Linked DNA regions of Parashewanella spongiae. The protein of the gene in region 1 interacts with the protein of each later gene in a pairwise test. Links are inferred from orthologs where the notes say so. Each region holds a gene or a part of one and is shown on either strand. Other genes may lie near its edges.

The links.
Region 2: the proteins of gyrB (region 1) and gyrA interact in binary tests that used the Escherichia coli proteins (3 or more experiments, as listed by UniProt). The link is inferred for Parashewanella spongiae from one-to-one orthologs.

The regions. Positions count from the first base shown.
Region 1 is NZ_CP037952.1:1,035-9,531, reverse strand. What follows is about bases 3,192-6,252. They hold gyrB (DNA topoisomerase (ATP-hydrolyzing) subunit B), read right to left. Parts: upstream 5,901-6,252; coding sequence 3,483-5,900; downstream 3,192-3,482. Other genes in these bases: recF (DNA replication/repair protein RecF), read right to left, coding at 5,902-6,252. Also shown: glyS (glycine--tRNA ligase subunit beta), read left to right, coding at 1-1,678; E2I05_RS00025 (hypothetical protein), read right to left, coding at 1,764-2,696; more of recF, read right to left, coding at 6,253-6,999; dnaN (DNA polymerase III subunit beta), read right to left, coding at 7,028-8,128; chromosomal replication initiator protein DnaA, read right to left, coding at 8,149-8,497. UniProt on the Escherichia coli protein: DNA gyrase negatively supercoils closed circular double-stranded DNA in an ATP-dependent manner to maintain chromosomes in an underwound state.
Region 2 is NZ_CP037952.1:2,948,529-2,953,196, reverse strand. Bases 7-3,214 are described here. They hold gyrA (DNA gyrase subunit A), read left to right. Parts: upstream 7-308; coding sequence 309-3,014; downstream 3,015-3,214. Other genes in these bases: serC (3-phosphoserine/phosphohydroxythreonine transaminase), read left to right, coding at 3,079-3,214. Also shown: more of serC, read left to right, coding at 3,215-4,188; E2I05_RS23020 (helix-turn-helix domain-containing protein), read right to left, coding at 4,569-4,658. UniProt on the Escherichia coli protein: A type II topoisomerase that negatively supercoils closed circular double-stranded (ds) DNA in an ATP-dependent manner to maintain chromosomes in an underwound state.

The DNA of each region.
Region 1 (8,497 bases):
TGCTGATATGACGCAAAAAGCCTTAGATAAATTACCTATCCCTAAACCTATGCGTTGGGGCAGCAATTCAACTCAGTTTATTCGTCCAGTGCATACCGTTACTATGTTACTCGGCAGTGAGCTGATTGAAGGTAAAGTGCTCGGTATTCATTCTGCACGCACCATTCGTGGTCACCGCTTTATGGGGCAAAGCGAATTTGAATTAAACCACGCTGATGATTACCTCAGTCAACTTAAGTCTGTAGGTAAAGTAATGGCGGACTTTGAACGTCGTAAAGCCATCATCAAAACCGATGCTGAAAAGGCGGCTGTTGAATTAGGTGGCATCGCTGACTTAAAAAATGAGTTACTTGAAGAAGTAGCGTCTTTAGTTGAGTGGCCAGTAGTTTTAACGGCTAAGTTTGAGAATGACTTCTTAAACGTGCCATCTGAAGCCTTAGTTTACACCATGAAAGGCGATCAAAAATACTTCCCAGTATTTGATAAGCAAGGTGAGCTGTTACCAAACTTTATCTTTGTTACAAATATTGAGTCTAAAGATCCGCAACAAATCATTGCCGGTAACGAAAAAGTTATTCGCCCTCGCCTAGCAGATGCTGAGTTCTTCTTTAATACCGATAAGAAAAAATCATTAGAAGAGCGTTTACCAAGTCTTGAATCTGTCGTATTCCAAAAGCAATTGGGCACTTTAAAAGATCGGGTAAATCGTATCAGTGATATGGCAGCTTATATTGCAGAGAGCCTGAAAGCGGATGCCAAAAATGCTGCTCGTGCAGGTTTGCTATCAAAAGCAGACTTAATGACTGAAATGGTCATGGAATTTACTGACACCCAAGGCACTATGGGCATGCATTATGCTCGCCTTGATGGTGAAACTGAAGCAGTAGCGGTAGCCATTGCAGAGCAATATTTACCTAAATTCTCTGGTGATCGAGTACCAGAATCTCATGTATCTTGTGCCGTAGCCTTGGCTGAAAAGTTCGATACTCTAGTGGGTATTTTTGGTATTGGCCAAGCACCAAAAGGCGCGGCGGATCCATTCGCACTTCGCCGTGCTGCCATTGGTATTTTGCGCACTATTGTTGAAAACAAACTGCCATTAGATTTAGTGGATTTAATAGCAAAAGCGCAATCATTACATGGCGACAGTGTAAGTAACGAAAACACGGCTGATGATGTACTGCAATTCTTAATGGCTCGCTTCCGCAGTTGGTACCAAGATAAAGGCGTTTCGGTAGATACTATTTTAGCCGTTTTAGCACGTACACCAACCCGTCCTGCAGATTTTGATGACCGTATAGCGGCCGTAACTGAATTTAGAAACCGTGAAGAAGCCGCCACACTTGCAGCCGCCAACAAACGTGTTTCTAACATTCTGGCTAAAGTTGAAACTATAGTCAGCAATGAAGTAAACCATGAGTTACTTCACGAGAACGCTGAAAAAGCTTTGGCAGAGCAATTAGTGGCACTTGAGCCGAAATTGGCTCCGTTGTTTACAGCAGGAAACTACGCGGAAGCTCTAAACTTACTTGCGGGTTTACGTAATACGGTGGATCAATTCTTTGAAGATGTCATGGTAATGGCAGATGATGAGGCGCTTAAGCATAATCGTTTAGCGCTATTAACTCGTCTTCGCGAGCAGTTCTTACACGTTGCTGATATTTCACTGCTGCAATAATTCCCAAAGTAAACAGAGTGTTACAAAAATTAATACCGAGGGTGGTTAAGTTTTCTTAACTGCCCTTTTTATTTTTCTACTCGGGTTAAAAAGGGATCCCTTTATGCTCCCATAAACAACAAAGTGCAATCTCAGGTGTCACCAAAAAACCACTGTGCAGAGTTAGCTCTTTACAAAGAGCACCAATTTTTGCACTTTCTTGATGTTCATCTTCAACCTCGCTATGGGTATAGTATTCCACCCAAAAATCGCCTTCACCAAAATCGATAATACTACATTGTTGTTCAGCAACTTCACTATTAACAATGGTTAAGTTTGGCACTCCACGATTAATTTGCTCCGTCTGTACAGACCAAAGTGCCATTGACTGTGGTAACAACTGACTCCCTAAAAATTCAAGGGAACTGGATTTACTTTCTCCAAACGAAAGCCTTTGCCAATGCTCCATTTTTTGCTCATTAGTCAGTTGCGTGTTTTTTCTATCAATATCAACAGTGTCACCATTCATCAGCTCAAGATGATAATTCCATCGCGAAATATCTCCCTTGAATTGTTTGTGAATATTCAAGCTACCTTCTGCATTCACCCCAGCTTTAACTTGATTCATTAGACTTGCTGCATCATCACTTTCTATAGCAACTTCCAGACTGATATTCAGCGAAGTGATACATAATCTTATTGTGTTCGGTTTTTGACTGGGCTGTATGATAAATTGAGATTGACAATGCTCATAGGATAAAGAGCGCAATGATAAAAAGCTTTTGATTTTTTCGCTTGAATCTTTACTGTGAAATATTTTAGTACACAATGATTTTGCAACAGAAACATTCGATTGAGTAACAAAATCAAGTAATGCATCCCATAACCTTTCTATGGAAGAAGACTGTTTATTTGCTTGCAACTGTTGGATTTGATCTCGATTGATCTGACGATTTCTAATTCCACCAAAGATCATTAATTCAGACATCAGGGGATACGCGGCTTTATTGGGTAAATTATGAGCTAATTTTATTCCCATTAAATAGAAACAACAAATAATACGACTGGTGAAAAGATTAATTATTAATCATTTTAATTTTTGATTGATTTAGGCATTAAAAAAGGAAGCCTTGGCTTCCTTTTTAATCAAATAAACTCTTAGGGATGTCGCAGTTCAAATAATACCAATTTAAATTTCAACGCTTAATTTGTCATACCTGCGAACGCAGGTATCCAGCGACTTGTGCCCAAATTAACCAAAGACTCTGGACTCCTGCGTTCGCAGGAGTGACGATAAAATTGGTATACATTCTTCCGCCACGTCCCTTAGGGAGCTAGCGCACCAATATTTGTCATACCAGCGAAAGCTGGTATCCAGTGGTTTTTATAGAAAAAAGCAAAGGCACTAGACTACCGTCATACAAAACTGTCGTTACTTCGTTTCCAGCCTGCGCTGGAGTGACGAGAACTCATCGGTATACTTTCTTCCGCAACTTTCCTTACTAGGGTCTATTGATCTTTCAGGATTAAATTTTGTGCTATTTGAGCATTTATCTGTTCAAGGCGTGAGCAGTGATGCTTAGCCATCTAAGTGAGCTGGTCACAACACAGAACAGTGAATGCTCAAAAGCATCGAAAAAAGAGAGAGCGTAAATTGGTCGCTCTTTCTAAATCAAAGGTGCTGCGTTATCGTTTTCTTATTTGGAAACGAAGTAACGACAGTTTTGTATGTCGATAATAACCAAACCTCACAAACTCTGCCTTGCATAAAATAACCAATTTATCGCTGCAAAAACAATCACGAAAGATCAACAGACCCTAGCAATTAAACATCTAAGTTAGCAACGTTTAGTGCATTTGATTCAATAAAGTCACGACGAGGTTCAACTTGATCCCCCATCAGTGTCGTAAACAACTGATCGGCTCCAACAGCATCTTCAATGGTTACTTGTAACATACGACGCTGATCAGGATCCATGGTAGTCTCCCATAATTGTTCGGGATTCATTTCACCCAACCCTTTATAACGCTGGATATAAAGACCACGTTTTGCTTCATTAACAATCCAGTTTAGTGCGTCGATGAAATTATCTACTTCTTTAACACGCTCACCACGTTGCACAAAACCGCCGTCTTCAATAAGACCGTTTATTTCAGCCCCAAGATCGGCAATGGCTTGGTAATCGTTGGATAAGAAGAAGTCGTTATTGAAAAGATAAACCGTATCAATACCGTGCTTACGAACATTAATACTTGGCAGGTACACTTTACGTTCATTATCAAGCACTGTACTGGCCGTATAAATGACCCCACCACTTTCAATATCCGTTAAGTTTTCCACGATTCCATTACACCACTGAGTCATGCTGGCTTCATCTGCCATCATTTGAGCATCAACTTTTGGTTGATACAGCATGCGATCAGTAATATTTTCAGGATAACGTTGATTTAAACGAGCAATAATAGCTTCAACTTCACGATATTGATTTACTAATTTTTCAAGTGGTGCACCTGAAATTCCCGGCACGCCTTTACTTGGGTATAAACTCGTACCATCTAATGCCAACATGGTTAGGTATTCAGTCATCGCAGGCTCATCTTTGAGGTACTGCTCTTGTTTACCTTTTTTCACTTTAAATAATGGTGGTTGGGCAATATAAACAAAACCACGTTCAATGAGTTCTGGCATTTGACGGAAGAAGAAAGTCAAAAGCAAAGTACGGATATGAGAACCATCCACGTCCGCATCGGTCATAATGATGATGTTATGGTAGCGTGTTTTATCAGGATCGTATTCGTCACGGCCAATACCACAACCTAATGCGGTGATAAGTGTCGCCACTTCCTGAGAAGACAGCATTTTATCAAAGCGGGCTTTTTCTACGTTAAGGATTTTACCTTTCAACGGCAAAATAGCTTGGTTTTTACGATTTCGGCCTTGTTTCGCACTTCCGCCAGCCGAGTCCCCTTCCACGATGTAAATTTCAGATAGACCAGGATCTTTTTCCTGACAATCGGCTAATTTACCCGGCAAGCCACCTAAATCTAATGCCCCTTTACGACGAGTCATTTCACGAGCTTTGCGAGCCGCTTCACGAGCACGAGCCGCATCAATGATTTTGCTGACAATTAATTTAGCGTCAGCTGGGTTTTCTAATAAATAATCATTCAGTTTTTCACCCATGGTTTGTTCTACAGCGCTTTTTACTTCACTTGAAACCAATTTATCTTTGGTTTGTGAACTGAATTTTGGATCCGGTACTTTCACCGAAATTACCGCTGTTAACCCCTCACGAGCATCATCACCGCTGGCGTTAGTTTTGCCTTTTTTGTTGAAGCCTTCACGCTCCATATAACTATTCAAATTACGTGTTAATGCACTACGGAAACCCGCTAAGTGAGTACCACCATCACGCTGAGGAATGTTATTGGTGAAACAAAAAATATTTTCTTGGTAACCATCATTCCACTGCATGGCTACTTCAACGGTAATGCCATCTTCACGCTCTTGCATGAAATGAAATACATCTTTGTTTACTGTGGTTTTATTACGATTAAGGTAATCAACAAAAGCACTAATACCGCCATCATACTTAAAGTATTCTTCTTTATTCTCACGCTCATCGCATAAAAGGATACCTACGCCAGAATTCAAGAACGATAATTCACGAACACGCTTGGCTAAAATATCAAAGTGGAAAAGTAGATTAGAGAATGTCTCTCCACTGGGCCAAAAACGAATTTCTGTACCGGTTTTATCCGTATCACCGATAGTAGCAATTGGCGCCTGAGGCTCACCCATCTTATAAAACTGCTCATAGACTTGACCATCACGACGGATAGTCAGCTGAAGCTTTTCAGATAAGGCATTAACCACTGAAACACCAACGCCATGTAAGCCACCAGATACTTTGTAAGAGTTATCATCAAACTTACCACCGGCATGTAAAACCGTCATGATGACTTCAGCCGCTGAAACGCCCTCTTCTGGGTGAATTGCAACTGGAATACCACGACCATCATCTTTAACAGAAACACTGCCGTCGCTGTGAATGGTGATTGTGATGTCATTACAATGGCCTGCTAAAGCTTCATCGATAGAGTTATCGACCACTTCGAACACCATGTGATGCAAGCCGGTGCCATCATCGGTATCGCCAATATACATCCCTGGTCTTTTACGTACTGCATCAAGGCCTTTTAGTACCTTGATACTCGAAGAATCGTAACTATTCTCTGACATATTACTCTCTCAAAGGTTGTTCAATTACCGTAACATTTCCCTGTTCCACATGAAACATCCTGTCAGGGGGGCAATGTAACGAATCAACTATCGCAGCAGGATCAATCGCGGTAACAAAAAGTTGTGCACCGGTGTCTGCTAACTGTTTCAATAATAACTGTCTGTGGCCAGCGTCTAACTCTGACGGTAAATCATCCACCAGATAAACACTGTGCTTATTAATTTGTTGCTTTAGCAATTTACCTTGAGCTATTCGCAATGCACAAACCAGTAATTTTAATTGACCACGAGATAATGCATCCTGAACAGGCATGCTACCAACCCGTAATCGTAAATCAGCTTTATGGGCACCACTACCAGTGTGACCACTGGCAATATCGCGAGCATACTGACTTTGTAACTGCTCTGAATACGTGGTTTTACTGTCCCAGCCTCGGGTGAAACTCACTTTCACTTCAACTTGAGGTAAAAACTTCTCAATTATACCTGTTAATAGCTCATTTAACGAGTGAACATACTGATTTCTAATTTCAGTCACTTGTTCAGTATAACGAATTAAATCTCGGTCCCAATACTCTATTTCTTGATAACTGGATTCACGCTTAAGCAGCTGATTTCGCTGCTTTAATATTCGCCTAACATTACTCCACGCTAAATAAAATTGTGGATCAGTATGAAACGCGCCCCAATCGATAAATTGACGTCTTGCTTTTGGGCCTTCAAAAAGCAGAGCAAAGCTTTCGGGGGTGATAACTTGAATAGGTAATGTTTCGGCTAAGGTGGACAAACGCTGTAATTTATTTCCATCTAAACGGACTTCAATATCACCATTGCGATGTCGCCTTAATCCTAATTTAGCCTGACCTTTATCTAAATTGAGTTGAGCAAAAAGTGTAAGTTGATCGCTGTCGCTCTTGATCACCCGCTGAGACAAATGACTTCGAAATGAACGTCCCATCCCTAAGAAATATATTGCCTCAAGTAAACTGGTTTTTCCGCTTCCATTTAAGCCATAGATCAAATTCAGCCCACCGCTTAATTGCAACTGGGCTGAATCAATATTTCTAAAAGAAGTAATTTGTAGTTGAGCTAAACTCATTTAATACTCAATGCAGACATCCACAGCATTACAGGCGCATTGGCATAACCACATACATAGAATCTTCTGCTTCGTGATTTTCAATTAATGCACTGGAATTATTATCAATTAAAGTGATACGAACATCATCAGCACTGATATGATTCAACACGTCTAATAAATAGCTCACGTTAAACCCTATCTCTAAGGTTTGGTTATCATACTCAACATCAATAATTTCTTCCGCTTCTTCTTGCTCTGGATTGTTCGCGGTAATTTTCAGTAAATTATTTTCAAGCTGGATCCGCACCCCGCGAAACTTTTCATTGGATAAAATAGACGCTCGCAGTAAAGCTTGTTTCAACTGATTACGGCTGGCTATAACAATTTTGTCACCGCCTTTAGGCAGTACACGCTCATATTCAGGGAAACGTCCATCTACCAGCTTACTGGTCAATTGAGCAGTATCTGTTGCAATTCGAATCGCATTCTCACCAATAGATATCGTCACCTGTTGAGCATCTTGATCTAGCAAACGCACCATTTCAACCACACCTTTGCGAGGTACGATAACTTGTTTTTCTGGTAAAGAAGCTTCAACTGTACGATGACTTAGGGCTAAACGGTGTCCATCGGTCGCAACAGCTCGCAGTACGCTGCCATCGGTTTCAAGCAATAGGCCATTGAGATAATAACGTACGTCTTGGTTAGCCATTGAGAACTGCGTCGAGTCAATGACTGAGCGCAATGTACTTTGTGCCAATGAAAAATTAATATCAGCTGTAAAAGAATCAATGTTTGGGTATTCATCTGCTGGCAAAGTCGCTAAGCTAAAACGACTACGACCTGAACGTAGCAGCCATTTATTATCTTGTTGTTCAACATACAGTTCACTTTGATCAGGCAAAGACTTCACAATATCCAACAACTTTTTGGCTGGCACAGTAGTTTTGTCTTCTTGTACTTCACCATTTACACTTGCTTCACCAACCAATTCAACTTCTAAATCTGTACCTGTTAACTTCAGTGAGTTACCACTTACTTCGACCAGAAGATTGGCTAATATAGGTGAATTATTTCTTTTTTCTACTGCTCCACACACTAATTGCAAAGGTTTTAATAGGGCATCCCTATCAATAGAAAATTTCATAATGTCCAATTCCCTGATTATTAAGAAGACAACGTTCTAATTAAATTAGCATAATCTTCTTTAATGTCATGATTTTCTTCGCGCAACTGCGCGATTTTTCTACAAGCATGCAAAACAGTAGTATGATCTCGCCCGCCAAAGGCATCCCCTATTTCGGGTAAACTCTGGTTAGTAAGTTCTTTAGCGAGCGCCATGGCGACCTGTCTAGGCCTTGCTACGCTGCGAGAGCGACGCTTAGATAACATATCTGCCATTTTAATTTTGTAGTATTCAGCGACTGTTTTTTGAATATTATCTACAGTTACTAATTTTTCTTGCAGAGCCAATAAATCACGTAATGCTTCACGCACAAAGTCAATAGTAATTGGG
Region 2 (4,668 bases), 2.9 Mb from region 1 along the record:
ACTGTTAATGGGTAACGAAATAAACATAAGAGCAACTAAAATCAAAGATTTTGAATTCAAATGTTTATTTTGGGGATTAATTAACTATTCATTGAACAAATATCAAGCATTTAAACATACTGTGTTTTGCAGCTAACTCTCGGTTTTCTGTGATTATATTAATAAATGTATTAGACAATAACAGATAGATCGATTGTTAGGTCTGGCGGCATTAAATAACTGTGTTAGAATGTTAAATTACGTTTTTTCAGCTCGACAATGACACGGATTTTGTGTCGTCAGCAAACCATCAGGAGAGCGAGCGGTTTATGACTGATCTGGCATCATCAATTTCACCGATAAATATTGAGGATGAATTGAAAAATTCATACCTGGATTACGCAATGAGCGTTATCGTGGGCAGAGCACTGCCTGATGTACGTGATGGCTTAAAGCCTGTACATCGTCGTGTTCTTTTTGCAATGAACGAGTTAAAGAATGACTTTAATAAGCCTTATAAAAAGTCTGCTCGTATTGTCGGTGACGTGATAGGTAAGTATCACCCTCATGGTGATTCTGCGGTTTATGACACAATCGTACGTATGGCTCAGCCTTTCTCAATGCGTTATACGCTAGTTGATGGTCAAGGTAACTTTGGTTCGGTAGATGGAGACGCAGCAGCTGCAATGCGTTATACCGAAATCCGAATGGAAAAGTTAGCTCATCAATTATTGGCCGATCTTGACAAAGAAACAGTAGACTTTGTACCAAACTACGATGGCACTGAATTTATTCCTGCTGTATTGCCAACGAAAATACCTACATTACTTGTTAATGGTTCGTCAGGTATCGCGGTTGGTATGGCAACCAATATTCCTCCTCATAATTTAAGTGAAGTTGTTCAAGGTTGTTTAGCTTTAATTAATAATCCAGAAATCACTATTGATGAGTTAATGGAGTACATTCCGGCTCCTGATTTCCCAACGGCTGCATTCATTAATGGTCGTAAAGGAATTATTGATGCGTACAAGACGGGTCGTGGTCGTGCCGTTATGCGAGCTAGAGCGACTATTGAAACGGACAAAAATAATAAAGAAAGCATTATTGTTACTGAGATCCCGTATCAAGTGAATAAAGCTCGTTTGATCGAGAAAATTGCTGACCTTGTTAAAGAGAAAAAGATAGAAGGCATCAGTGCGCTTCGTGATGAGTCTGATAAAGAAGGCATGCGAATCGTTATTGAAATTAAGCGTGGTGAAGTAGGCGAGGTTGTTTTAAACAACTTATATGCTCAAACCCAAATGCAAAGCTCTTTCGGTATAAATATGGTTGCGTTGACTAATGGTCAACCTAAACTTTTCAACCTTAAAGAAATGCTTGAATGCTTTGTTCTTCATCGTCGTGAAGTGGTTACCCGCCGTACAGTTTATGAGTTACGTAAAGCACGCGAACGTGCTCATATCCTTGAATCACTCGCTATCGCACTTGCCAACATCGATCCAATTATTGCTTTAATTAAAGCGTCACCGACACCTGCCGAAGCAAAAGTAAAACTAATTGCTGAAGGTTGGTCATTAGGTAATGTAAAAGGAATGCTTGAAAAAGCAGGTGATGATGCGGCTCGCCCAGAGTGGTTAGATCCAGAATATGGTATTCGTGGCGATAAGTACTATTTAACAGAACAACAAGCACAAGCCATTCTGGAACTTCGTTTACATCGCTTGACGGGTCTTGAACACGAAAAGATCTTGAGTGAATACGAAGAGTTATTAGAAGTTATTGCCGCATTGCTTCACATTCTTAATAGTCCTGCGCGCTTAATGGAAGTGATTAAAGAAGAACTTGAATTAGTGATGACTGATTTCGGTGATGAGCGCCGAACTGAAATTAATGCTAATGAAATTGATATGAGTCTAGAAGACTTGATCACTGAAGAAGATGTGGTTGTGACTTTGTCTCACCTTGGTTATGCCAAGTATCAAGTATTGAGTGATTATCAAGCACAGCGTCGAGGCGGTAAAGGCAAAGCCGCTACGAAAGTCAAAGATGAAGACTTTGTAGAAAAATTGCTGGTTGCAAATACTCATGATACGATTTTGTGTTTCTCTGATTTTGGTAAGATGTATTGGTTAAAAGTATATCAATTACCACTAGCAAGCCGCACAGCTCGTGGTCGCCCAATCGTTAACTTGTTGCCACTTTCAGAGGGTGAACGTATTACCGCGATTCTGCCTGTACGTGAATATTCGGATGATAAATTCATTATCATGGCAACATCGCACGGTACGGTTAAGAAAACACCGTTAAAAGCATACAGTAATCCTAGAGCAAACGGCATTATTGCGGTTAACTTAAAAGATGAAGATCAATTGATTGGTGTCGATATCACAAATGGTGATGACGAGATCATGTTGTTCTCTAATGAAGGTAAAGTTGTACGCTTCGGTGAGAAAGCTCGTGACGCTGCAACCGGCGCAGTTAAAATTGATCCAGAAACCGGTGAAGAAGTTCTTTCTCTTCGCCCGATGGGAAGAACGGCAACTGGCGTTCGTGGTATTAGACTAGAAGATGGCCAAAAAGTTGTTTCTCTTATTGTTCCAAAAGAAGATGGTGCAATTTTAACGGTTACAGCAAATGGTTATGGTAAGCGAACAGAGTTAAGTGAGTACCCAGCTAAGAGTCGTGCAACGAAAGGTGTGGTTTCTATTAAAGTCAGCGAACGGAATGGTGAAGTTGTTGGTGCTGTTCAAGTTGGTGAAAATGATGAAATCATGCTGATCAGTGATAAAGGTACGCTTGTACGCACACCTGCAACAGGTGTTTCTACAATCGGACGTAACACTCAGGGTGTCACTATTATTCGAACTGCTGAAGGCGAGAGTGTTGTCGGTTTACAAAGAATTGATGAGATTCAGTGTGCTGATGACGAATTTGAAGAAAATCAAGGCTCTGAAATTACAGATGAGCAGAGTGCTTTTTCAGATGATCAAGCTGTTTCTGATGAAGCATCAACTGAAGCTACTGGTGACGAATAAATTTTGCTATTAATATTGAGCGCCTAATGGCGCTCTTTTTTTACCTTATTTTGGGAGTTCTACAGTGACAGACGTTTATAACTTTTGTGCAGGACCTGCCATGCTACCTGCTCAGGTCATGAAGAAAGCTCAAAAAGAGCTACTGAACTGGGATGGTTTAGGCACTTCAGTAATGGAAGTTAGCCATAGAAGTTCGGAATTTAAGAAACTGGCAAAGCAAGCTGATCAAGACTTACGTGAATTAATGTCTATTCCGGATAACTATCACGTTTTATTTATGCATGGTGGTGGACGAGCACAATTTGCTGCTGTTGTGAATAATTTTCTTGGCAGTAATGGCAAAGCGTTATATTTAACTTCTGGGCAGTGGTCACAAGCGGCGGCTGAAGAAGCAATTAGGTTAGTTGGTCCAAAAGGCGTTGATACAATTGATGTCACGAAGAATGAAGTTGAGCCAGTAGTAAAATCAATATCGATTCCAGACTTTAACAATATGAATGATGAATATAGGTATTTACATTTCTGCCCTAATGAAACTGTTGATGGTATCGAAATTTTTGATGATATATCTTCACCTTGGCCGATTGTTGCTGATATGTCGTCGAATATATTGTCCAGACAAATCGATGTCAGTCGTTATGCGGTTATCTATGCTGGTGCTCAAAAAAACATTGGACCATCAGGGTTGTCGATTGTGATTATACGTAATGATATGCTCAAGCTTCCTAAATTGCCTCAAGCATCAATTTTTAATTATCAGATGCAAGTAGAATCAGGCTCCATGTATAACACACCTCCCACATTTGCATGGTACCTCGCTGCTGAAGTGTTTAAATGGTTAAAACAAAACGGTGGTGTGGCTCAAATTGAAGAGAACAATTATAAAAAAGCTGAGCTTTTATATGATTGTATCGACAACTCTAATCTGTACGTTAATGACGTAGCGATAGAGAACCGATCTTGGATGAACGTTACGTTTAAACTCACTAAGGGAACACTCGAAACAGAGTTTATAGAGCAGGCTAAAAATAAAGGATTAGTCGCCTTGAAAGGTCATCGTCTTGTAGGCGGTATGAGAGCAAGTATCTATAACGCCATGCCAGTAAAAGGTGTTCAGGCACTAACGAAGTTTATGGTCGAATTTGAAGAGTCTAATACCAATTACAGTAATTAATCTCTCACTTATCAAGAGATAAAGGTTTTAAGTACAGGGCGCATGTTCGAAGTACAATATTCCCTACGGACGCCATACAAAGCTGGCTTTCAACGCACTTCGTGCTTTAGTCGGGATAATTCAAGAACGTGCTACGCAGTAATGGAAACCTTTAGCCTTGCCCTTCGGGAGCTTGTATGCGTACACTTTGGTTTATAAAGAACACTTCACAAAATTATCTCAACGTAGCAATGTAATAACTATAGCTTTGCATGTCGGTAATAACTATGTTTTCACCAATTTCGTTTGTACTTTTTGCGCATACATAGCTCTGAGTTGAGCATTTAATTGGGGAGTGACCACATAGCTGCGATAAGTCCCAACTTTTTATATCGCTAGAATTACAATGATAAATATCGATAAAAAGTTGCCTTTGAAATAGATAATGAGTCACAAATGGCATCTATGGACATGGTATTGGTATTGTTCATTTCTTTCGTC